One region of the Silvimonas sp. genome, then DNA from elsewhere that is predicted to be linked to it. Evidence: riboswitches for the same ligand, from Rfam matches in the RefSeq annotation. Region 1 holds a riboswitch; the other holds the start of a gene.
The links. Region 1 has a riboswitch for thiamine pyrophosphate ahead of thiC (phosphomethylpyrimidine synthase ThiC). Riboswitches for the same ligand answer to the same signal wherever they lie in the genome.
Positions count from the first base shown of each region.

Region 2: linked by a shared signal. The riboswitch ahead of thiM (hydroxyethylthiazole kinase) and the one ahead of thiC (phosphomethylpyrimidine synthase ThiC) in region 1 are both predicted to bind thiamine pyrophosphate.

Region 1 is NZ_JARLJK010000142.1:88,152-100,446, reverse strand. It holds gene P4L78_RS18560 (phosphomannomutase CpsG) at 1-1,106, opposite strand, end outside; gene P4L78_RS18555 (mannose-1-phosphate guanylyltransferase/mannose-6-phosphate isomerase) at 1,103-2,542, opposite strand; gene thiC (phosphomethylpyrimidine synthase ThiC) at 2,894-4,810, opposite strand; TPP riboswitch at 4,867-4,963, opposite strand; gene P4L78_RS18545 (protein-L-isoaspartate O-methyltransferase) at 5,052-5,705, shown strand; gene P4L78_RS18540 (rhodanese-like domain-containing protein) at 5,787-6,110, shown strand; gene rfbB (dTDP-glucose 4,6-dehydratase) at 6,268-7,326, shown strand; gene rfbD (dTDP-4-dehydrorhamnose reductase) at 7,328-8,221, shown strand; gene rfbA (glucose-1-phosphate thymidylyltransferase RfbA) at 8,232-9,122, shown strand; gene rfbC (dTDP-4-dehydrorhamnose 3,5-epimerase) at 9,122-9,664, shown strand; gene P4L78_RS18515 (ABC transporter permease) at 9,667-10,485, shown strand; gene P4L78_RS18510 (ABC transporter ATP-binding protein) at 10,475-11,845, shown strand; gene P4L78_RS18505 (class I SAM-dependent methyltransferase) at 11,851-12,295, shown strand, end outside.
Region 2 is NZ_JARLJK010000122.1:20,634-32,928, reverse strand. It holds gene P4L78_RS12850 (acyl-homoserine-lactone synthase) at 1-144, opposite strand, end outside; gene P4L78_RS12845 (DUF4902 domain-containing protein) at 231-650, opposite strand; gene P4L78_RS12840 (autoinducer binding domain-containing protein) at 807-1,517, shown strand; gene P4L78_RS12835 (DUF2946 family protein) at 2,423-2,797, shown strand; gene copC (copper homeostasis periplasmic binding protein CopC) at 2,965-3,324, shown strand; gene P4L78_RS12825 (CopD family protein) at 3,346-4,188, shown strand; gene P4L78_RS12820 (2OG-Fe dioxygenase family protein) at 4,220-5,008, opposite strand; gene P4L78_RS12815 (MFS transporter) at 5,169-6,335, opposite strand; gene P4L78_RS12810 (MFS transporter) at 6,431-7,900, opposite strand; gene P4L78_RS12805 (SDR family oxidoreductase) at 7,897-8,610, opposite strand; gene P4L78_RS12800 (LysR substrate-binding domain-containing protein) at 8,752-9,705, shown strand; TPP riboswitch at 10,274-10,370, shown strand; gene thiM (hydroxyethylthiazole kinase) at 10,441-11,250, shown strand; gene thiE (thiamine phosphate synthase) at 11,247-11,885, shown strand; gene thiD (bifunctional hydroxymethylpyrimidine kinase/phosphomethylpyrimidine kinase) at 11,882-12,295, shown strand, end outside.

The DNA.
Region 1 (12,295 bases):
CGATCTGCCACCAGCGCCGACAAAGGCTGACCAGTGATGCTCAGCAACTGGCACACCAGCAGCCACGGAATCATGCCACTGTCGCAGTAGGCAAAATCGCGGAAGTAGTGATGTGCGCTCATCTCGCCGCCATAAATGGCGTCTTCCTGGCGCATGCGCTCTTTGATAAAAGCGTGGCCGGTCTTGCTTTGCACCGGTACGCCGCCAGCGGTTTTCACTACGTCGATGGTATTCCAGGTCAGGCGCGGGTCGTGGATGATTTTGGCGCCAGGCTGGCGTGCCAGGAACGCTGCGGCCAGCAGCCCGACGATGTAATAGCCCTCGATGAATTCGCCGCGTTCATCAAACAAAAAACAGCGGTCAAAGTCGCCATCCCAGGCAATGCCCATATCGGCGGCGTTCGCTTTGACGGCGTTGGCCGTATCGGCGCGGCACTCCGGCAGTAGTGGATTGGGAATGCCGTGGGGAAAGGTGCCGTCGGGTTCGTTATGCACCTTGATGAGCGTGATCGGCACATGCAACCGGGTAAACGCTGCTTCCAGCGCATCGACCACGTGGCCCGCAGCGCCATTACCGGCGTTGACCACCAGTTTGAGCGGCTTGAGTGTTGCCAGATCGACATAACCCAGCAGATGCTCAATGTACGCATCCAGAATGCTTTGACGGGTTAACGTGCCGCGCCGGAGTGCAGGGGCGAAGTTGCGCGTTTCGGCCAGATGCTGCACTTCTTTCAAACCGGTATCGCCACTGATGGGACGGGCACCGCGCTTGACCAGCTTCATGCCGTTGTAGTCGATCGGATTGTGGCTGGCAGTGACTTCAATGCCGCCATCTACATCCAGATGAAACGCGGCAAAGTAGACTTCCTCAGTGCCGGTCATGCCGATATCGATGACATCGGCACCGCCATCCATCAAGCCGTTGGCCAGCGCGGCTTTGAGCCCATCGGTAGATGTACGCACATCCCCACCGATCACCACCCGTCTGGCCTGCAGAAACTGGGCATATGCGCGGCCAATGGCGTAGGCGATGTCTTCGTTCAGTTCATCGCCCAGCCGACCACGGATGTCGTAGGCCTTGAAACAACGCAAGCTACCGCCACTCATTTGATCACCGCAGGCGCTTCAACCCGGCCGTAGGTATCTTCAAAGCGCACGATGTCATCCTCGCCCAGATACGGGCCGGACTGCACTTCAATCAATTCCAGTGGAATCTTGCCGGGGTTTTTCAGGCGATGGGTGACCCCGAGCGGGATATAGGTGGACTGGTTTTCCGTTAGCAAGATGTGCTGATCGCCGTTATCCACCAACGCGGTGCCCTTGACGACAATCCAGTGCTCCGCGCGATGATGATGCATTTGCAGACTCAGCTGCGCGCCCGGGGTGACGATAATGCGTTTGACTTGGAAGCGATCGCCATTGTCGATACCTTCGTAGGAGCCCCAAGGCCGTACCACTTTGCGGTGCGTGATCGACTCGGAGCGCTTGGAGGCATTGAGCCGCTCCACAATCTTTTTGACGTCCTGCACTTTGTCTTTGTGCGCGACCAGAATGGCGTCGGCAGTTTCGACAATCACAATATCCTTCAGGCCGATGGCGGCAATCATGCGGTGATCGGCGCGGATATACGAACCGCTCACGTCATCAACCAGCACGTCGCCGACCAGCGTGTTGTCACGCTCGTCCTTGTCACCGATATCAGCCAGCGCGCTCCACGAGCCAATGTCATTCCAGCCCAGATCTGCGGCCTCAATCACGGCGGCTTCAGTGGTTTTCTCCATCACTGCGTAATCAATGGAATCAGACGGGCAGGCGGTGAAGGCGTCTTTGTTCAGCCGGGTGAAGTCGCCATCGCGCATGCTGCGTTCCAGCGACAGCTGGGCGTTGACCAGCATTTCTGGTTGCAGGCGACGCAGCTCATCCAGATAGACCGAGGCCTTGAGCATGAACATACCGCTGTTCCAGTAATAACTGCCAGCGGCCAGGAATTGCTCAGCAGTGACCAGATCCGGTTTTTCTACAAAAGCGTCAACGTGATAAGCGCCATCGGTAGTGAGCGACGCGCCGCGGCGGATATAGCCATAGCCGGTTTGTGGCGAGGTTGGCTTGATACCGAAAGTGACCAGCTTGCCCATCTGTGCCACCGTTGCCGCTTGCGCGACCAAGGCGTGGAAAACTGTCTCATTCTGGATCACATGATCCGACGGTAGTACCAGCAGCAATCCTTCCGGGTCTTTCTCTGTGACCAGCAAGGCGGCGATGGCGACGGCAGGCGCCGTATTTCTGCCGACGGGCTCCAGCACGATGGTTTGTGGCGTGACATCCACTTTGCGCACTTGCTCCGCCACCAGAAAACGCTGCTCTTCATGCGATATCAACAGCGGCGGATTGACCTCGGCAATGCCCTTTAAACGCTCTACAGTCTGCTGCAACAGGCTGTTTTTGCCGGTCAGCTTGAGATATTGCTTGGGATACCCGCCGCGCGACATTGGCCACAGCCGCGAACCGCTACCACCACATAGAACGACTGGATAAACAGACATGGCTTGCTCCTGTTGGATATTGACGGCGCAAAATGGCATTGAAGTTTATTTACTATAGGAGACAAGTTTGTCCCTGTTGTTAGTAATTTTTGTGCAATGCAATACAAGGAGTCAAGCATTAACTTCACTGTTTATCTATAAGTAAACGCTGATCCTTCCCGACTGACTCCGCTGCGGCGTCCGAATATTTCAATATGGAAAGCATAAAACTTACAAAATGTCGCGACTAACGGGGTAATCCTGCAGTTGAAAGGCACTTCAGGCCAACTTGGCCCCGCGGGCAAAAAAATGAGCGCCGCAGCGCTCATTTTGTGTCTCACTCGTGGCCCGATAGACGGGCCCGGACGTGGGTTATTCCTTGTGATAAACCTCGGCACCGCGTTTCACGAACTCGATGGATTTGGCTTGCATACCCTTGTTCAGCGCTTCCGCTTCGTTGATGCCTTGCTGCGCTGCATATTCGCGCACGTCCTGGGTGATCTTCATTGAGCAGAAATGCGGACCACACATGGAACAGAAGTGCGCCAGCTTGGCGCCTTCTTGTGGCAGCGTTTCATCGTGGAAAGAACGCGCCTTGTCTGGGTCCAGACCCAGGTTGAACTGGTCTTCCCAGCGGAATTCGAAACGGGCTTTGGACAAAGCGTTATCGCGAATCTGCGCGCCTGGATGGCCCTTGGCCAAGTCCGCAGCGTGTGCAGCCAGCTTGTAAGTGATGATGCCTTCCTTGACATCATCTTTGTTCGGCAAGCCCAGGTGTTCCTTCGGTGTGACGTAACACAGCATCGCTGTGCCATACCAACCAATCTGTGCCGCGCCGATGGCGGAAGTGATGTGGTCGTAACCGGGGGCGATATCGGTGGTCAAAGGCCCGAGGGTGTAGAACGGGGCCTCAGAACAGTCTTGCAGTTCCAGGTCCATATTCTCTTTGATCAACTGCATCGGCACGTGGCCCGGGCCTTCGATCATTACCTGTACATCGTGCTGCCACGCAATCTGCGTCAGTTCTCCCAGGGTGCGCAATTCGCCCAGTTGTGCTTCATCGTTGGCATCCCAGATCGAACCTGGGCGCAGGCCATCGCCCAGCGAGAAGCTCACGTCATACGCTTTCATGATTTCGCAGATGTCGGCGAAATGGGTGTAAAGGAAGTTTTCTTTGTGATGCGCCAGACACCACTTGGCCATGATCGAGCCGCCGCGCGACACAATCCCGGTCATGCGGTTGGCGGTGAGCGGCACATAGCGCAGCAGCACGCCTGCATGGATGGTGAAGTAATCGACCCCTTGTTCGGCTTGCTCGATTAGAGTGTCGCGGAACAGTTCCCAGGTCAGGTCTTCGGCTTTGCCATTGACCTTTTCCAGCGCCTGGTAGATTGGCACCGTGCCAATCGGCACCGGGCTGTTGCGCAGAATCCACTCGCGGGTTTCATGAATGTTCTTGCCGGTCGACAAATCCATGATGGTGTCCGCACCCCAGCGGATGCCCCAGGTCATTTTGTCCACTTCTTCATTAATGGACGAGGTCACTGCCGAGTTGCCGATGTTGCCGTTGATCTTCACCAGGAAGTTGCGGCCAATAATCATTGGCTCGACTTCAGGGTGGTTGATGTTGGCAGGGATAATCGCGCGGCCACGGGCGATTTCGTCACGTACAAACTCGGGGGTGATCTTGGCCGGGATGGATGCGCCAAAACTCTGACCTGGATGCTGACGCAGCATCAGGTCCGCCATGCGCTTGCCTTTGTCGCCACCGATATCCAGCAGGCTTTGCATATATTCTTCGCGGCGCATGTTTTCGCGGATCGCCACGTATTCCATTTCTGGCGTGATGACGCCTTTACGGGCGTAATGCATTTGCGACACGTTGGCGCCGTCTTTGGCCTTGCGCGGCTGGCGATGCAGCTCAAAGCGCAGTTCATCCAGCGTTTTGTCGGCGGCACGCTGGCGACCAAAGTCGCTGGTTAATTGGTCCAGCAAGATGGTGTCATTGCGTTCTTCAATCCACGCGCCGCGCACACTGGGCAAGCCTTTGCGTACATCAATCGTTGCGGTTGGGTCGGTGTACAAGCCGGAACAGTCATACACGGTGATCGGCGGATTCTGCTCGCCGCCAAACGCGGTCGGCGTATCGTTCTGGCTGATCTCGCGCATGGGCACGCGCAGATCCGGGCGGCTGCCTTGGACATACACTTTGCGGGAATTGGGCAGCGGCTGGATGGCAGCTTCGTCCACATGGGCCTGGGCTGCAGTGAAATCTGCACGATTGTTCATGGCGTCTTCCTTGTATGAAAAGGGCGCGGGGATGCGCAAAAGACGCCATGCCAGAGGGGACGGCGGCTTCGCTTCCCTACGCCGGTGTGAACCGGATCAGGTGCAAAGGGACTCTCTCATCCGCCGAATACAGCGGAACCCCTAGCGAAACTCTATGTGGCAAGGTACTAACTTTATGCGATAATCGCAAGTTAATTTGACAGTGCGCGCGCCAGTTTGCGGCCGAATTCAAGGTGAAAATATGGATTGGGAACATGCCCGTTACTTGCTGGTAGAACAGCAAATCCGTCCTTGGGACGTTCTGGATCAGAAGGTGCTGGATCGGGTTTTGACGGTCAAACGCGAAGACTTCGTGCCGGCCGACAAAAGGGCGCTGGCCTTTGTGGATTCCGAACTGCCTATCGGCCATGACGCAACCATGCTGGCACCGAAAGTCGAAGCCCGCTTCTTGCAAGAAGTAGAGCTGCAGCCCACCGACAAGGTGCTGATTGCTGGTGCTGGCACCGGCTATCTGATGGCGCTGGCAGCCGGCTTGGCCGCCAACGTGTACGGCATCGAAATCGAACCCGCCCTGGCTTCGCAAGCTGAAGCCAATCTGGCCGCAGCGGGTGTGCGCAATACCCGCGTTATCGTCGGCGACGCCGTGCATGGTCTGACTGAGCAAGCGCCGTTTGATGTAATCATCGCCACTGGCTCTTTTGCCTCTGTGCCTGCTACGCTGAAAGATCAACTGGCCGTAGGCGGTCGCCTGATCGCGATCGTCGGCGAATTGCCAATCATGAGCGCAACGCTGGTAAAACGCGTTGACCATGGCGCGTTCAGCGAAGAAAAGCTGTTTGAGTACAACCTGCCGCGCATGAAAAACGCACCGGCAGCACCGGCCTTTCACTTCTAAGGCCGGGTTGCTCGGCAACGCAAGGGCGTGGCTGCGTGCCACGCCTTTTTTATGTAGTTACATGTATCCGGAAAGTAACAAATGCAGCAATTATCCGCGCGTGACCTCGCAGCCTGGCTGGCAGACGAAACCCGAACCAATCCGGTTTTGCTCGACGTGCGTGAGCCATGGGAATTTGCCATGTGCCACCTGGAAAACAGCCAGCCCCTGCCGATGAATGAAATCCCGTCGCGTTTTCAGGAGCTGGATGAAGACGCAGAGGTGGTGGTGATCTGTCATCACGGCATGCGTAGTTATCAGGTGGGTGTGTTTCTGGAGCGTCAGGGTTTTGGCCATGTTTACAACCTGGCCGGCGGGGTGGATGGCTGGGCGGGTGAGGTTGAGCCGGCGATGGCGCGTTATTGATATCGCTAAATAACCACAGATTGTTTTGAATTGTCAGATTCACAAGCGTATTGCTGGCGAGTTTTGTCAAAATATCTGATCATTTCTGGTTTTACGACAGAGCATGCGCACATGACGCTCTGTCGGTTTCTATCCATACCATGGACGCATTGAAATTATGATTCTGGTCACCGGCGGCGCCGGCTTTATCGGCGGTAATTTTGTTCTCGACTGGCTGGCTGAAAGCAACGAAGCCGTCATCAATCTCGACAAGCTCACTTATGCGGGCAATACCGATACGCTCAAGTGCCTTGGCGACGATTCCCGGCATGTCTTCGTGCATGGTGATATTGGCGACCGTGAACTGGTCGCTCGCCTGCTCGAAGAACATCGCCCGCGCGCGGTAGTGAATTTTGCGGCGGAGTCGCACGTTGATCGCTCAATCCACGGCCCAGGCGATTTTATCCAGACCAATGTTGTTGGTACCTTTAATTTGCTGGAATCGGTTCGCGCCTACTGGAGCGCATTGCCGGATGCGGAACGTGCGGCGTTCCGGTTCTTGCACGTCTCGACTGACGAGGTGTACGGCACGCTCGGCGCTGACGATCACCCGTTTCGTGAAACGAATGCCTACGAGCCTAATAGCCCGTACTCGGCATCCAAAGCGGCATCAGATCACCTGGTCCGGGCGTGGCATCACACCTATGGGGTGCCAGTACTGACGACCAATTGCTCCAATAATTATGGTCCGTACCACTTTCCGGAAAAGCTGATCCCGCTGGTTATCCTTAATGCCTTGGCTGGGAAACCGCTGCCTATTTATGGTGACGGCCAGCAAATTCGCGACTGGTTGTACGTGAAGGACCATTGTTCAGCCATCCGCCGAGTATTGCAGGCTGGCCGTTTGGGTGAAACCTACAATGTGGGTGGCTGGAACGAGAAAGCCAATCTGGACGTGGTTCAGCACATCTGCAGTATCCTGGACGAGTTACGCCCGCGCGAGGATGGTCAGTCCTATTTTAGCCAGATTACCTATGTAACCGACCGCCCTGGTCATGATCGCCGTTATGCGATCGATGCAACCAAGCTGGCGGATGAACTGGGCTGGAAACCGGCCGAGACATTTGAAAGTGGCATTCGTAAAACAGTGCAGTGGTACCTGGATAGCCAGGAATGGGTCCAGAATGTGACCAGTGGTGCCTATCGTGACTGGGTCAACCAGCAATACGGAAATTGAAATGACGCGGATTCTGGTTACAGGAAAACAGGGGCAGGTTGGCTTCGAATTGCTGCGCAGCCTTTCCGTTCTGGGTGAGGTCATTGCCGTTGGACGGGATGAGTGTGATCTTGCCGATGAGCATGCGGTTGCTGCTTTGCTGGATAAATATGCGCCGGACGTCATTGTAAATCCGGCTGCTTATACCGCAGTGGATCGCGCAGAAACGGAAAGAGAGATGGCGTTTGCGATCAATGCTACCGCTCCCGCCGTGATGGCCGCTGCGGCGGTAAAGTCAGGCGCACTGCTGGTACATTTCTCTACCGATTATGTATATGACGGTGACAAAGCCGGGGCGTATCTTGAGTCTGATGATACCGGTCCGCGCTCAGTTTATGGACAAAGCAAACTAGCCGGCGAACAGGCCATTGCCGCATCAGGTGCGCGGCATCTGATTTTTCGTACCAGCTGGGTTTTTGGTGCGCACGGCAATAATTTTGCCAAAACCATGCTCCGTCTGGCGGGTGAGCGCGAAAGCCTTAAAGTCGTTGCGGACCAGTTTGGCGCACCTACCGCTGCGTCTGTCATTGCGGACGTGACTGCTCAGGTTATCGGACAGTATCTGCACGCCAAGAGCACAGACGCTTTCCCCTATGGAATCTACCATTTGGCCGCTGCAGGCGAAACCAACTGGCGTGATTATGCGGTTGAGGTTGTCGACCAGGCACGCGCCCTGGGAGCTGCGCTTAAGTTAAAAGCCAGCGATATCGAGCCGATTCCCACGTCCGGCTACCCGTTACCTGCGCCTCGTCCAGCCAATTCCCGGCTATCGACCGACAAGTTGCGTGACACGTTCGGGCTGGCATTGCCTGAATGGCGCGATACGCTGCAACGCACTCTTCAATTAATGCTTTGAGAATTTTGCAATGACGACTCGTTCCAGAAAAGGGATCATCCTCGCGGGCGGATCCGGTACACGCTTGTACCCGGCGACCCTTGCGGTGTCCAAGCAGCTCCTGCCGATTTACGACAAGCCGATGATCTATTACCCGCTAAGCACACTGATGCTGGCGGGTATTCGCGATATCCTGGTGATTTCCACCCCCCAGGACACCCCGCGGTTTGAGCAACTGTTAGGTGATGGCAGTCAGTGGGGCATTAACCTGCAATACGCCGTACAGCCGAGCCCGGACGGTTTGGCTCAGGCCTTTATCATTGGCGAATCATTCATTGGTAACGATGATTGCGCGCTGGTTCTTGGCGACAACATTTTCTACGGACACGATTTTGCTGGATTGTTGGAAGATGCGGCTGCCAAGACGAGCGGTGCAACCGTTTTTGCATATCGTGTTCATGATCCAGAGCGTTACGGCGTCGTGGAGTTCGACTCCACCGGGCGAGCAATTAGTCTTGAGGAAAAACCCGCCCTGCCGAAATCAAACTATGCCGTAACTGGCTTGTATTTCTACGACAACAAGGTAGTTGAGATTGCCAAGGGGATACAACCGTCGCCACGCGGTGAGCTTGAAATTACCGATGTCAACGCTGCATATCTTGCAGTCAGTGAACTGGAAGTCCAGACGATGGGGCGGGGTTACGCGTGGCTGGATACGGGAACGCATGAATCTATGCTCGAGGCCAGCCAGTTTATTCACACCATCGAATCGCGCCAAGGACTGAAGGTTTGTTGCCCAGAAGAAATTGCATATCGGGCAGGGTGGGTGGATGCTGCGAAAATCGAAGAGTTGGCTCAACCGCTGAAGAAAAATGGCTATGGTCAGTATCTGCTGAAAATGCTGAAGGATAAGGTTTACTAATGAGAGTGATCGATACCTCGATACCAGATGTAAAAATCATCGAGCCTCAGGTCTTTGGGGATGATCGAGGCTTCTTCTTTGAGAGTTTTAACCATGACAAATTTGAACAAGCCATTGGTCGTGAGGTGAAGTTTGTCCAAGACAATCATTCGCGATCAGCAAAAGGTGTTTTGCGCGGGTTGCATTATCAGATTCAGCATCCACAGGGAAAGCTAGTGCGTGTTGTGGCTGGCGAGGTTTTTGATGTCGCAGTGGATATGCGTAAATTATCCGCAACCTTTGGCCAGTGGGTAGGTGTGACGTTGAGTGCAGAGAATAAACGGCAGTTGTGGGTTCCCGAAGGGTTTGCCCACGGATTTGCCGTGACCAGCGACTATGCAGAGTTTCTCTATAAGACCACCGATTATTGGTTCAAGGACTACGAGCGCAGCTTGGCGTGGGATGATCCCGAGTTGGGGGTCGTTTGGCCATTGAAAGAGGCGCCGATTATTTCGGATAAAGACGCGCAGGGTCTGTTATTCGCGGCAGCTGAGGTTTATTAAAAATGCAGCAGTTTTCGACGTCACCGATTGCATTGATACACAGCCTCTATCAAAACAGAAATCTGATTAATGCATTAGTTAGACGGGAAGTTGTAGGTCGTTACCGAGGTTCAATGTTTGGGACGCTTTGGTCTTTCATTAATCCTCTAATCATGCTGTGCGTATACGGTTTCTTTTTTAGCGTTGTATTCAAAGCGCGCTGGGCTGGCGGCAATGGCACAAAAAGTGAATTTGCTCTTATCCTATTTATCGGGATGATAGTATTTAACGTTTTTGCCGAATGTTTTAATAGAGCGCCTGGACTGGTTGTTTCTAATTCCAGTTACGTTAAACGGGTAGTGTTTCCATTGGAAATATTGCCAGTGGTTGCTTTAGGTGCTGCTTTTTTTCATTTTATTGTCGGGTTTGTTGTCTGGTTAATGTTTTATATAGTTGTTGAAGGGTTGCCTCATCCTTCGTTATTGCTTTTGCCCGTAATACTTTTACCTTTTGCGCTTTTTATTCTTGGTCTGAGTTGGATTATCGCATCTCTAGGGGTCTTTCTAAGAGACGTATCGCAAGTGGTAGGGGTTTTGACAACCGCTTTGATGTTTTTAACCCCGATATTTTTTTCGGCCGCCTCGTTGCCCGCGCAGTATCAGGTTTTGATTCATCTAAACCCAATCGCGGTAGTTGTCGAAATGGTGAGATCTGTTGCGATATTTGGAGTCGGTGTCAATTTGAAGTTGTTTGCTTTGTGCGCAGTAATGAGTGGGTTGACGTGCTGTATTGGTTTCGCTTGGTTTCAAAAAACAAGAAAAGGTTTTTCCGATGTCCTTTGAAGAGCAGGGTGTTGATGTCTCCGCTATAAGCCAGAGCATTGCAATTCAAGTGGAGGGATTGGGAAAGTGTTATCAAATCTACGAAAAACCGCGTGACCGACTTCTGCAGATGCTCGCGCGTGGCAGAAAAAAGCTTTATCGCGAGTTCTGGGCTCTGAGTGGAGTCTCCTTTAGTGTAAAGAGAGGCGAGACGGTTGGTATTATTGGCCGAAATGGTTCGGGCAAGTCCACACTATTGCAGATGATTTGTGGGACACTCAATCCCACATTGGGCGGAATAACAGTTAACGGTAAAGTAGCCGCTTTACTTGAGTTGGGGGCAGGCTTTAATCCAGAGTTTAGCGGGCGAGAGAACGTCTATATGGCAGCTTCGCTCTATGGCCTTAGCCGATCACAAATTGATCAGCGCTTTGGTAAAATTGCAGCGTTCGCTGATATCGGAGATCATCTTGATCAGCCGGTGAAAAATTACTCAAGCGGGATGTACGTTCGGCTCGCTTTTGCGGTCATCGCTCACGTAGATGCGGATATTCTGGTGATAGATGAGGCTCTTGCAGTTGGTGACGCGGTATTTACCCAAAAATGTATGCGGTTTATCCGGCAATTCAGAGAGAACGGCACTTTATTATTTGTAAGTCATGATATGACTTCGGTTCTTAATCTATGCGAGCGTGCTATTTGGCTTCACGAGGGTAAGGTTAGACAAATTGGGCACGCGAAGCTCATTGCGGAAGAGTATTTGCAGTACACTCTTCAACAGGTTTACGGGGGGGATGCCAGTCTTGAAGCCTTTAAAGGCCGAGAGGCAGATGAAGGCAAAGAGCAGGACGAGCAGCAGTTTGTAACCGAAATAGATCAGCCCCCTGTCATTGACTATAACAGCCAATATTCAGTTGACGAGAACCTCACTGAAGCCAACGGATGGAAAACGGGCTCTGGTGAAATATTATCAGTCGAGCTTGGTCGGGTCGATGAGGCTGTATCTATAGTATTTGAGGGGGGCGAAAAGGTGCGCCTGGTTATTCGCGCCATTGCACATCAACCGTTGGAAAGCCCGATTATCGGCTTTCTTTTAAGAGACCGATTAGGGCAGGATTTGTTTGGCGAAAACACCATCCCGTTTACCACATCACATCCACGAGCAATGCAATCGGGGCAGACGTTTTGCGCTGAATTTGTGTTTCGGTTGCCAATGTTGCCAAATGGGCAATATGTAATGATGACTTCACTGGCCGACGGTGACCAATACAGCAACATTCAGCATCATTGGTTGCATGATGCCGTCGTCCTCAATGTGTCCTCCAGCAAAATTCGGTGGGGCTTGGTGGGCATTCCCTTTGAAAAAGTTGTGTTGAATTAAATTTCATGAATTCACTAATTGAACTCTATCGCCAGCATGCAGGAAAGGTATCAGATAAATGGATGCTGTATTTAACTGAATATGATCGATTGCTTTCTGGCTATCGAGAACAGCAGATTAGTTTGTTGGAAATTGGAGTGCAGAATGGTGGCTCGCTAGAGGTGTGGGGTAAATATTTTCCTCAGGCACGACACTTCATTGGATGCGACATCAATCAAGATTGCTCAGTTCTTTCTTATGACGACCCTCGCATCTCTTTGATCCTTAGCGATGCGAATTCGGACGCCGCAGAGTTGCAGATTGCTTCGATTGCTCCACTGTTCGACGTCATTATCGATGATGGATCGCATACTTCTGCAGATATCGTCAGATCCTTTGCTCGCTATTTTGAGCGCCTGAAGGAGGGTGGGCTCTTTATCGTAGAGGACCTCCATTGCAGCTATTGGCAGG
Region 2 (12,295 bases), on a different contig from region 1:
CCGATCAAATTGATCCTGCTCGATGCCGGGCGGCGTATCCAGTTGCCAGCCAAGCATTTCCACAAAAACCTTGTGGCGGTAAACCGAGAGTGCTTTGGCAACACCCACCGGAAGATGCGCCGACTGTCCGGACAACATATGCATATCAACCCCCAATGGAATATGTTTCAAAACAGGGGGAATAATTTGCCCGGTCACGGCCAAGGAAAACTGTCAACGAAGACAGGTATCTAAATATATCGGGAGGTGATAAACCGGCTGGTTGCCTCTTGCCATTGCATATGGGCAAGCCGCTCAATCAACAGGTCTTCAGTTCTGACAGGGCCAAGGTCATTGGCATTGGAATCAATCAGCATGATATTACTGCGCGGCTTGCCGGTTAACTGATAACCACAGCTGGCGATAAACCAGTCCCAGCCAATAGTCAGAATCGGGTGGGACTTGCTGATCCACTCGGTATAGCCACTGATTGTCGCAAGACGAGAACCACATCGCAAAGAACCAGCCGGGTCATCATCCAGCCCGGAAACAAGATGGTGCAAAGGAATACCCAGCAGCGTCGCAAAATCCAGCCGGACATATCCATCGGCGCAAAGACCCGGCCTATTCATTACCGCGCAACTGCTATCACCAAAAATCCGAGCCGACATGGCGTTGTGACCTGAACACGAAAACAGACTTGAAAGTGTAATGAACATTGATCACACATTGCCATTGTCAGAGTTATCAGCTAACACGCATAACAAAGGTTTGCTGACAAGCCGGGTGTTGATAACAAAACCACAAACAGGCTGGGGGATAACGAGATGTCACCTTTCGTAGAAGAAAACCTGCATTCACTGCTTACCATCCACGACCAAGGGCAGTATTTCAGCAAGATTACCCATATGGCGCAGGAACTGGGCTTTGAATATTGCGCCTATGGCGCTCGCATGCCCTTCCCTTTAAGCGCCCCCCGCACGGAAATGGTGAATAACTATCCTGTCGCATGGCAGCATTGTTATCAAAGCAAACACTACATAACGCAAGACCCGACCGTAGCGATTGGTTTGCGCTCGACTATTCCCTTTGTGTGGAGCGAAGCCTTGTTTTCGGGCTCCCGCGAACTGTGGGAAGACGCACGCTCACACGGGTTGCGCAACGGCTGGGCCCAGGCTTGCCGCGATGTTAGCGGCGTCGTGGGCATGATGACGCTGGCTCGCTCCAGCGACGAAATCAGCGATGCCGAACTCAATGAACACGAACCGTTACTAATGTACCTGGCCCAGGTGGCGCATGTTGGCATGTCCCGCTTCTTTCTCGAACACTCGTCTTATGGGCACGAGGTAAAACTCACCCCGCGCGAAACCGAAATCTTGCGCTGGACCGCCGAGGGCAAAACCTCTGCCGAAATTGGCGAAATACTGAATATCGCCGAGCGAACTGTTAATTTTCATGTGAACAGCACGTTAACCAAATTGAATGCCGCCAATAAAACTTCTGCTGTGGTGCAAGCGGCGTTACGCGGGTTGCTATAGCCAGCAGAGGCTAACTATACTGTTTTTGGGAAGCACAAATTCAATGCAATTGAATTGCAGTGGATTGTTGCGCAGAAAATATATTTGCGAACATCAAATAGCCTGGCTGTCAGCCATTCAAAAAACCAACCCCTTCCTTCGTTCCGTCATCCTCACACAAGATCTCTTGCCATCGTTATGCAGAACACGCAGAACCGTGACCACCATTCTGATGCATCGACGCCGCAATTGCCGCCTGTCAGCTTTAGCAGGTTTCCTCATGGCAAGGTATCCACGGATGATACCAGCAAGCTGGCCTTATTTTGAGCGACATAGTTAGCAAGACAACTGTTTATTAATTCATACACCAGACCAAAAATCCATATCAACAACATTACATTAATTATATACATTGGTATTTTTCATCAAGCAGCAGAAAAATAATTTAGCCAAATTAATCAGTTGAGACTAGCCCCAGTTATGCAATGCAGTTTTCATGTGATTGTCTATAAATCAGCTTTGGTGCATCATTATTTATCCAGAATCTATCACTGCATTTTCAACCCAGCACAGACATGTCTGACAACCGAATAAACACAGCATACTGATCAGGCAAATTGCGTTGCGCAATTGCTACCAGCAGTTATCCGAATCAAATTGCAATTGCCTTTGGGCAATGTGTTCTGGTCGGCGCTACCCGCACCGATCACACCGTATTTGCCCTTCGGGTTGCCGTTGCCAAAAGCGACGGCAACCTCCCCCTCCCTCTCCTCTTTTCCTGGCAAGTAGATCTGGCAGCCACTCGTCCACCGCATGAGCCAAGCGGCGACCCGCACGGCTGAAGTGGGCTGGCAAAACTACAAGTGAGAATAATTCGCAATAACAATCTCGACATACATGGGCCATCGGCGGCACAATCTGCCCCCATGTATCGCCAGCCTCGTTTGCATCTATTCGCCCTTTACGCCGCAATCATTGCATTGCTGGCGCTGGCGTTCGTGCCGCCGGTCATGCAGGTGCTGCGCCCGGCGGTACTGATGGCTGACGCGATGCCAGGTTGCAATGACCCGGCGATGCTACAGATGCATCACCCGGCATCCAGTGCGGATCTCAACGGCGATATGGATAGCTGTTTGATGTGCTCCCTGGCCTGCCACGTCCCCGCATTGGCAGCAGTTCCACCGATGGTCTGGGTGGCTCCGCTGGGGTTGGCGCTTGTTTTGCAGCCGGTGTGGCGGATATTCTCGTCACGCGACAGCTTGTTTACTCCACCCGCACGCGGCCCACCAAGCCTGCTTTAGCCGGTATTTCTGGCCGGTTTTTTCGTATTTCCCCCATTCAAGATGGACTAGCGTGGCCATAACCAACAGCCCGCTGGTCTTGCCGAGCACGCGTGCCCGTATGCTGGCGTATGTCTTTACCCTGCATTTGCAAGGCGTGCTTGTAGCCCTATTCAAGAGAATTAATCATGAAATCCATCCGTACCCTGTTTGCATTTGCCGCATCAGCCCTGCTGTTCACCGCCCAACTGGCCAGCGCCCATGCCCATCCACACGAACAAAGCCCTGCGCCCAATGCCACCGTAGCGGCACCGCAGGAAGTGCGCATCGCTTATACCGAAGAGCTAGAGCAATCGCTCAGCTCGCTCAAAGTGCTTGATGGCAGCGGTAAAGTGCTGGCCGATAAAGCCACGCTGGATGCGGCCGATCACAAAGTCATTCACCTGCCATTGCCAGCACTGTCTGCCGGTGTGTACACCGTGGAATGGGTAGCGGTGGCGGAGGATGGCCATCGCACCAATGGCAAATACACTTTTACCGTTAAATAACGCGACAAAGCCTCAGACGACATGAGTGGATTCGAGTGGGCTGGCCCGGCGTCAGCCAGCGTGGCCGCGCTGCTGGACATACTGATTGCCCTGCTGATCGGGCAATGGTTGAACACGCGCGGCAAGCCTGGCTGGCAGCTGCCCAGCCTGCTCGGTCTGGTATTTTGTGCCAGTCTGCTGGTTAATAGTGCCAGCATGGCGGGTGTGCCACTTTGGGCCGCGTTTGCGGCGCTCCCGCTAGTGCTGCATACGCATTACGGCCTGATGTGGCTGGCCGGAGCGACCTGCATCGCAGCCTTGCTGCTGGACAACCGTTACCGCAACGGCAGAGCGTCAACCGCAGTCATCATCGTACTGTTTGTCTATTTTCGCGCCTGCACCGGTCATGTGGCCGATGCGGGCATGTTCAGCCTGGCCCCGCTGGTGCATACCGTACATTTGCTGGCCGCGGGCGCGTGGGCTGGCAGCGTGCTGGTCTTTCTGGCTCAGCATCGCAAGCTGCGGCAAGACGGCAAATGGTTCGATAGCCCGAGCGCGCGCCATCTGTCGCAAGTGGCGTTGTGGGCGGTGATGGTTGTGGTGCTGACCGGCGCCGCCAATGCCTGGCGAGTGCTGCAGTTGGGCGCATCTGCGGTGGAACCGTGGCAACAGCCCTGGAGCGTGATCCTGAAAACCAAGCTCGCGCTGGTCGCCATTGCCGTGTTGCTTGGCGCCACCAATCGCTGGAGCATCATGCCCGCGCTGGATTTGAATCAGCAACGCGCCCAGCGCCAGTTCATGGCGCTCTTGCTGCTGGAAGCGGTGGTTTTCGTTGGGGTGATTGGCTGTGCGGCGGTGTTGGGATCAACCAGCCCGCCGATGTAACAACGGGCATCAACTCAGATCACAAACCGGCTCAAACCTTGCGCCGGAAAGTGACCACCAGCACATCGCGGCAAGCAAATTGCCCGGCTTGCTGCGGCACGATGGGTGATACGCCATGCAGCACACGTTCGTCGTCCACCAAGGCCATATCCAGCGTATCCGCCAAAGTAAAGGTGCGCAGCGGATTACCCTGCAAGTCGTAAATGGTGCTGACGCCCTGTTCGACATTGCGCCGTTGCACCATCAGCATCAGCACAAAATCCACCCCATCGCGATGCACGCCTTCCGGCGTCGGCAAGCCAAGTTGCTCGCTGCCCGCCTCAATGCGGAACTGGTGTACTTCGATGTGCCAGTTGGCGTTGGGAGAACGTAGCCCGAATATCTCACACCCCAGTGCGACCACACTGCGCAAGGTGGCGCCATGCACAACCGCATGCTCAACCGGTTGATAGTGACGGGCGATGCCACCATTGAGCGCGTTGTATTCGCGGCTTTGAAAATGCGGCTGATGCGGTTCCACCACAAAACTGCGTTGCCCAGACATAGCCGTTAACGTCGCGTGCCGGCGTTTGCGATAGCGCCCGCCGTCGGCCATATAGTTATCCAGGCACAAGCGTTCCCAACTGGCCTGAAACTGCGGCCAATCTGCGGCCAGCGTGGCTGCATCGCTAAAGCCCTGGCCTGCCAGCAAGGCTTGAGTACGGGCAGCGGGCACATAGCTGTAACCACGCGTGGTCAGCGCCTGGCTCAGCAGCGCAACGCTGTCCAGCGCTGGACGGGTATTCGGGGAGGTAATGCAGTCGGGGTCGAGCGTTTCCATAACTATGTGCAAACCAATACGCATTGCTGCTTTGTGACGGGACATCTACACCAATAATGCTGCAGATGTTCCCATCATATCTATCTGGCAAAAGATTGAGTCGGTAGATTCCCGTACAACCAGCAAGACAATGCGCCGCAACCAGCGCCGATTCTGGCGCTCAGGGTTGATAAGCCGGTTGTTGCCGCTTGCGATCCAGCGCGCCAGACAGTATCACCACCGCAAACCCGATCAGCGCCACCGCCGCGCCCAGCCACGGCAAATTGGTCAGCGGATAACCCGCACCCAGCATCGCCCCGCCCAGCCACGCACCGGACGCATTGCCCAGATTGAAAGCGCCCTGGTTCAATGTCGGAGCCAGGTTCGGCGCACCCTGCGCTTTGTCGATAACTCGCACTTGGGCCGCAGGCACAACCGCAAAGGCAAACATGCCCCAGAAGAACACGGTCACCAGGGTTGGCACCTTGTAATGACTGGTGAACGAGAACACCGCCAGCACCACGGCGATCATGCAGAAAATAATGGCCAGACCCCGCATCAAGCGCCAATCGGCCAGCTTGCCGCCCACCAAACCGCCCGCGGTAATACCGGCACCAAACAGCAGCAACACCCAGCTTTCCTCAGCGGCGGTAAAACCGGTGACGTCGCGCAGGATGTACGCGATGTACGTCACCACGCTGAACATGCTGACCGACGCCAAGGTGCTAATCAGCAATGCAAGTTGGGTCTGGGTTTCTGCAATTTTGCGAAACTCACCCAGGATACCGCCACCTTGCGGCGTGGCAACTTTGGGCAACCACACTGCCAATGCCGTTGCGGCGATCAAACCAATCGCTACCACCGCCCAGAACGGCGCGCGCCAGCCCGCCACATGGCCCAGTGCCGTACCAAACGGCACGCCAATGATGTTGGCCACGGTCAGGCCGGTAAACATCATGGCCACCGCTTGGGCGCGTTTGTTACGCGGCACCAGATCTGCCGCCACTACCGAGCCAATGCCAAAGAATGCGGCATGGCAGAACGCAGTCACCACCCGCGCCACCATCAACATGGCGTAGCTGGGTGCCAGCGCGCACAGGGCGTTGCCGAGGATGAACAAACCCATCAAACCAATCAGCGCCTGCTTGCGTGGCCATTTGGCGGTAACGATGGCCAGAATCGGCGCGCCAATCGTTACGCCAATCGCGTAGCCGGAAATCAACATACCGGCGGCGGGCGTGGAAACGGAGAAGTCGCGGGCCACTTCCGGCAGCAAGCCCATGATCACGAATTCAGTTGTGCCAATGCCAAATGCGGCGGCGGCAAGGGCTAAGAGTGGGAGGACCATCGCGGCTTTTCCTGTTGCAAGATTGAACTTGTTTCAAACAAAACTATTTCAGCGTACCGAATATATGCGATCAGCATTGTGACAACGTGTGGGCTTCAGCGCGACGTTCGCCTGGATTGATTTGCGATTGTGGCTTCAGCGGGTGTGGGCCCACTGACCTCGGCCCCGGCGTTTCTGGCCAGCAACAAACTGTCGCCCACGGCCAGTAATGCAATCAGCGCCACCAGACCAAAAGCCAGATGAAACTCGCTCACGCCAGGCGTACCTGCCACTTGCCCGTGCACGACTTCAGCGATGCGTAGCGCCAATGCTCCAAAAGCAATCCCCATGCCCGCATTCATTTGCTGGAACACGCTAAACAAGGTGGTTGCGCCGGTCATGCGGGCTTGTGGTACATCAGCAAAACCAATGGTATTGAGCGCAGTAAATTGCATCGAGCGGCACAAACCGCCAAAGAACAGTACGGCAGCGATAATAGCCAGCGGGGTGTTGGGCATCAGGCCAGCGCAGGCGGCGAAACCCACCGCCACCAACAGACCATTGCCCACCAGTACATTGCGAAAACCAAAACGCCGCATGATCCAGCTGGTGGCCGGTTTCATGCACAGATTTCCGGCGAACAGCGCCAGCATCAACATGCCCGATTGGACCGCACTCAGGCCAAACGCGAGCTGGAACATGAGTGGCAGCAGAAACGGTGCGCTGCCAATAGCAATGCGAAACAACGAACCACCCACAATGGTCACGGCAAAAGTCGGAATACGCAGCGCGCTCAGATCGACCAAGGGGTTTCCCACCCGGCGCATATGCCAGACGGTGACGGCCAGCGCAGCCAGGCCAGCGAGCAACAAACCGCCGACCCACAATGGCGCCACCGGTTGATGGCTGGCGGCCTCCAGCCCCATCATCACGGCGCTGCAACCGATACCGCTGCTGACAAAGCCAAACACATCAAACGGTCGCGATTGCGCGCCGTCGCCACGAATCAACCGCAATGCCGCCAGCCAGGCAATCACGCCCAGCGGCACATTCAGCAAAAAGATCCAGTGCCAGCTCAGCCAGGTGGTGATCAAGCCACCCACTGGTGGACCAATCACCGGCGCCACCAGACCCGGCCAGGTGATCGTGGCAATCGCCCGTACCAGGTCTTTGCGCTGGGTGTTACGCAATACCACCAGCCGCCCTACCGGCACCATCATGGCACCGCCCAAGCCTTGCAAAATGCGCGCAGCAGTAAATTGCCACAGGCTGGTGCACAGCCCACATAGCAACGACGCCAGCGTGAACACCACAATAGCCGAGCAAAACACCCGGCGCGGGCCAAAGCGGTCCGCCAGCCAGCCGCTGACGGGAATAAACACCGCCAGCGCCAGCATGTAAGCACTCATACCTATCGACAGCCGCGCCGGGGCCACACCAAAGCTGGCCGCCATTTGCGGCAACGCCGTGGTGATGACCGTCGCGTCCAGGTTCTCCATAAAGAACGCAGCGGCCACCAGAAACGGAATCCAGCGCAAAGCACCGTCAGCGAGCGGCGCTTGCGCGGCGGTCGTGGTCTGACTCACCCAATCGCTCCACCACCGTCGACCAGTACAGTCGAACCGGTAGAGAACGGCGTACCGGCCAGATACAGCACGGCATTGGCGATATCTTCTGGCTGACCCACACGTTTGGCGGGCAACGATGCCGCCACTTTGTCGAACATCTGCAGCCGATCCGCCTCGGCAAACTTGTCCCATAGCGGCGTGACAATCAGCCCTGGCGAAACGGTGTTGACGCGCACTGGCGACAACTCCAGCGCCAGCCCGCGGGCCAACGCCTCCAGCGCAGCGTTGATTGCCCCTTGCAACACGGAACGGCTGCTGGGGCGCACCGACAAAAAGCCCGAGACAAACGTGAGTGAAGCATTTGGCGTAAACCGCGCAGCCCGCGCAATGCGATAAGCGCCCCAGAACTTGCTGTTCATGGCGCTGTAGGCATCTTCCAGCGCCAGCGTGCGCACTGCGCCAGTTGCCGTTTGCGCTGCAGAGATCACGATGTGATCCCACTCGCCGGCTTTGGCAAAGAAGCTTTCAACGTCCGCATCGCTGGTCATATCCAATGCGGCGATTTCAACCTGCCCCACCACCTGTTCCGCCGCCACTTGCAGCTTGGGTAATGAGCGCGAAGCAATCGTCACCTTTGCTCCGGCGCGGACAAAGGCTTGTGCCGTGGCCAGACCAATGCCGGAACTACCGCCGACAACCAAAACCCGCTGATCAATAAATGAAGTCATTGCATTGCTCCCTGGTTGTGCTGCTGTGTGGATATTCAGTTGAATGAAGGGCAGTTTATCCACTCAACGTCTGGAGATAATCCAGCAAAAAAGCGACAATCCCTCTACATTTCGTTGAGAATATTCCGGGCACTTCACGCCATGACACTGGATAACCTGCAGGACCTGAGCATCTTCGCCAAAGTCGTTGCTACGGGCAGTCAATCGGCCGCAGCCAGAGAACTGGATGTGTCACTGGCTGTGGTCAGCAAACGGCTGGCATTGCTGGAGAAACAACTTGGCGTGCGCTTGCTGAATCGCACCACGCGCCAACAGTCGCTGACGGAAGAAGGCCAATTGTTTTACGCCAGTTGCGTGCGCATTCTGGCCGAAGTCAGCGAAGCCGAAACGCAACTCTTGCTGCATCGTGACAGCGTCAGTGGCGTGCTGCGCATCAACGCGCCCAACGCCTTTGGCCGCCGTCATCTGGTGCCGCTGGTCACCGCCTTCCAGGCACGCCACCCGCAACTACGCGTTCAGCTGGACTTGACCGACGCGGTGATCGATCTGGTTGAAGGCGGCGTGGATGTAGCCATCCGCTTTGGCAGCCTGCCCGACTCCAGCCTGTTCGCCCGCGAGTTGGCGCCCAACTATCGCGTACTGTGCGCTTCGCCCGATTACATTGCCCGCCGTGGCTTACCGCAATCCGCGGCCGAACTGGTGCAACACGACTGCATTCTGTTTGGCGAGCAATTGGTCACCGAATGGCAGTTTCACGATGAGAGCATCAAAGTGCACGGCAACATCGTCACCAACCACGGCGAAGCCGCGCACGAACTGGCCTTATGCGGCGCCGGGATCGTCCTCAAATCGATCTGGGATGTCGGCGCCGATCTGGACAGCGGCCAATTGATCCGTGTCCTCCCCGAACACGCCATCGCCTCCGCACCATTGCACGCGGTATACCTGCACAGCCGACACTTGGCCCCGCGCGTGCGACAGTTTGTGGCGTTTGTGAGTGAGCAATTGCAACAAGCCTGGCGCTGGGACCCGGCACCCAAACTGCGGGTGACGGCATCTGGGCAGAACCGGCGGGCACGGGTATCGGGGATTTGAGCCTTGGGATCGTTTGTAGCCTGGATTCGCGTAGCAATCCGGGAGCAACATGGGGCAAATTTAATCACCGGCGGTTCGATGACTCATTGCAATCCCGGATTCCCGCTGACGCTTCATCCGGGCTACATGGGTTTAGGCCCACAAATGGTGGATTGGCTAAACCCAATCCACCCTGCAACTTCATGTTTTTGACTTTTACCAAGCAAACAAAGCAGCCGATCACGCCGACCGAGAGTCGGAGACCTTAGGCTCCGGCCGACCGAGGGAACGGCGGAGCCGCGCAAAGAACACTGGCAAACAAACTGTTCGTTTCGGCTTTTGACTTCGGGCCCCGTCGGACGCTCGCGTCCCGGGTCGCCTTTCTTTTGGTTACTTTTCTTTGGCGAAGCAAAGAAAAGTAAGGTACTCCCGGTCACCACCAGGTATCAAACGCCTTTTACACCCGTCCCGCAGGCACCAGCAACACTTGAAACGGAAGCCAAATCAGCCAGTCCACAATGGATTGTCGCCTCCCTTCAAATCCCACCAAAACCCTCCTTGCCCACAACACCCCAACAGCGGACAATCCTCCCCTGACTCGGGGTGCTTTTGCAGTTGCAAAGGCTGAGAGATACCCGTTACCTGATCCGGATAATGCTGGCGGAGGGAAGTCCCAAGTGGCCCTGTGCTGCTCGCCTGCACTGACCGTCCGTATTACATGGATGGATCAATCCGGGCCGCCAAGGAGCCACATAAATGTCATCATCCGCAATCCCCACCCTGCCGTTTTCCATCATTGCCGACGAGTTGGAACGCTTTCGCAGCGTGCATCCGCTGGTGCATGTGCTGACCAATGAAGTGGTACAGGAAATCACCGCCAATGTTTTGCTGGCTGCGGGTGCCGCGCCAGCCATGATTGTGGCGCAGGAAGAAGTCAGTATTTTTGCCAGCATTGCGGGCGCAGTGCTGATCAATGTCGGCACCTTGCGCGACACACAACTGGCGGCCATGCGGCAGGCCATCACCGCAGCCAATGCAGCCAACGTGCCATGGACGCTTGATCCGGTGGCGGTTGGCGCCCTCGAATATCGCAGCAATGCCTGCCGTGAATTTATCCGGCAAAAGCCCGCAGCCATTCGCGGTAATGCCTCGGAAATCCTCGCGCTAGCCGGTATGGGCAGCGGCGGGCGTGGCGTAGACAGCACGGCGGGCTCCAACACCGCGTTGGCCGCCGCCCAGCAATTGGCCCGCGATAGCGGCGCCGTCGTGGCTGTGACTGGCGAAATTGATTACATCACCGATGGCAACAGCACCTGGGCTACGCCCTGGGGCCATCCGCTAATGACGCAAGTGGTCGGCACCGGCTGCGCACTTTCTGCGCTGGTCGCCGCGTTCACCGCGCAAGCCCCCAACCGTTTGAACGCCGTAGCGGCAGCCTGCGCCCTGGCCGGGATTAGCGGTCAGCGGGCACAAGCCATTAGTAATGGACCAGGCTCGTTCAAAGCGGCATTCCTCGACACGCTATATTTATTGAGCCCCAACGAACTGCGGGAGATGACCGCGTGAAGCCGTTTGATTTATCGCTTTATCTGGTGCTCGACCCTGACCTGTGCGGCGGTCCGCAGGGCATGGTGGACACCGCCCGTATCGCCGCCGAGAACGGTGCCACCATCGTGCAACTGCGCGCGCCCAACTGGAAAAAACGCCAGTGGCTGGAAACCGCATTTGCGCTCAAGGCCGTGCTGGACCCACTTGGCGTGCCGCTGATCATTAATGACCATATCGACGTCGCAATCGCGGTCGATGCCGCAGGCGTGCACATCGGCCAGGCCGATCTGCCGCCCGACGCCACGCGCCGGTTGATCGGCCCAGATAAAATTCTTGGGCTGTCGACCTCCAATGCGGCGCAAATGGCCGATGTACCGTTGGGACTGGTGGATTATCTGGGCGTTGGTCCGGTGTACCCCACCGGCACCAAACTGGATGCCTCGCCCGTGATCGGGCTGGACGAATTCGGCCAGCTTATGCGGGCCAAGCCACTGCCAGTGGTGGCGATTGGCGGCATCAAGCATGGCACGGCAGCGCCACTGATCCGCGCCGGGGCCGATGGCGTGGCCGTGGTTTCGGCCATTTGCGGTCAAGCCGATATCGCTGGCGCGACTGGCCATCTATTCATTGAAATTACCGGAGGCCGAACATGAGCCCCTCAACGATCCCGCATGCTCTCACCATCGCCGGTTCGGATTCTGGCGGTGGCGCTGGCATCCAGGCAGATCTGAAAACCTTCTCGGCGCTGGGCGCATACGGCATGAGCGTGTTGACCGCGCTGACCGCACAGAACACCCAAGGCGTGCATGCGGTGCATCCAGTGCCGCCCGAGTTTGTCACAGCCCAACTGGATGCCGTGTTCAGCGATATCCGGGTCGATGCCGTCAAACTGGGCATGCTGGCCAATGCGGGGATCGTCCATGCCGTTGCGGCCAGCCTGGCAAAGTATCAGCCGACGCACATCGTGCTCGACACCGTGATGATCGCCAAAGGTGGGCACCCGTTGCTGGTGGCCGAAGCTGTGTCGGCGATTCGCGACGCGTTGTTGCCGCTGGCTTCGCTG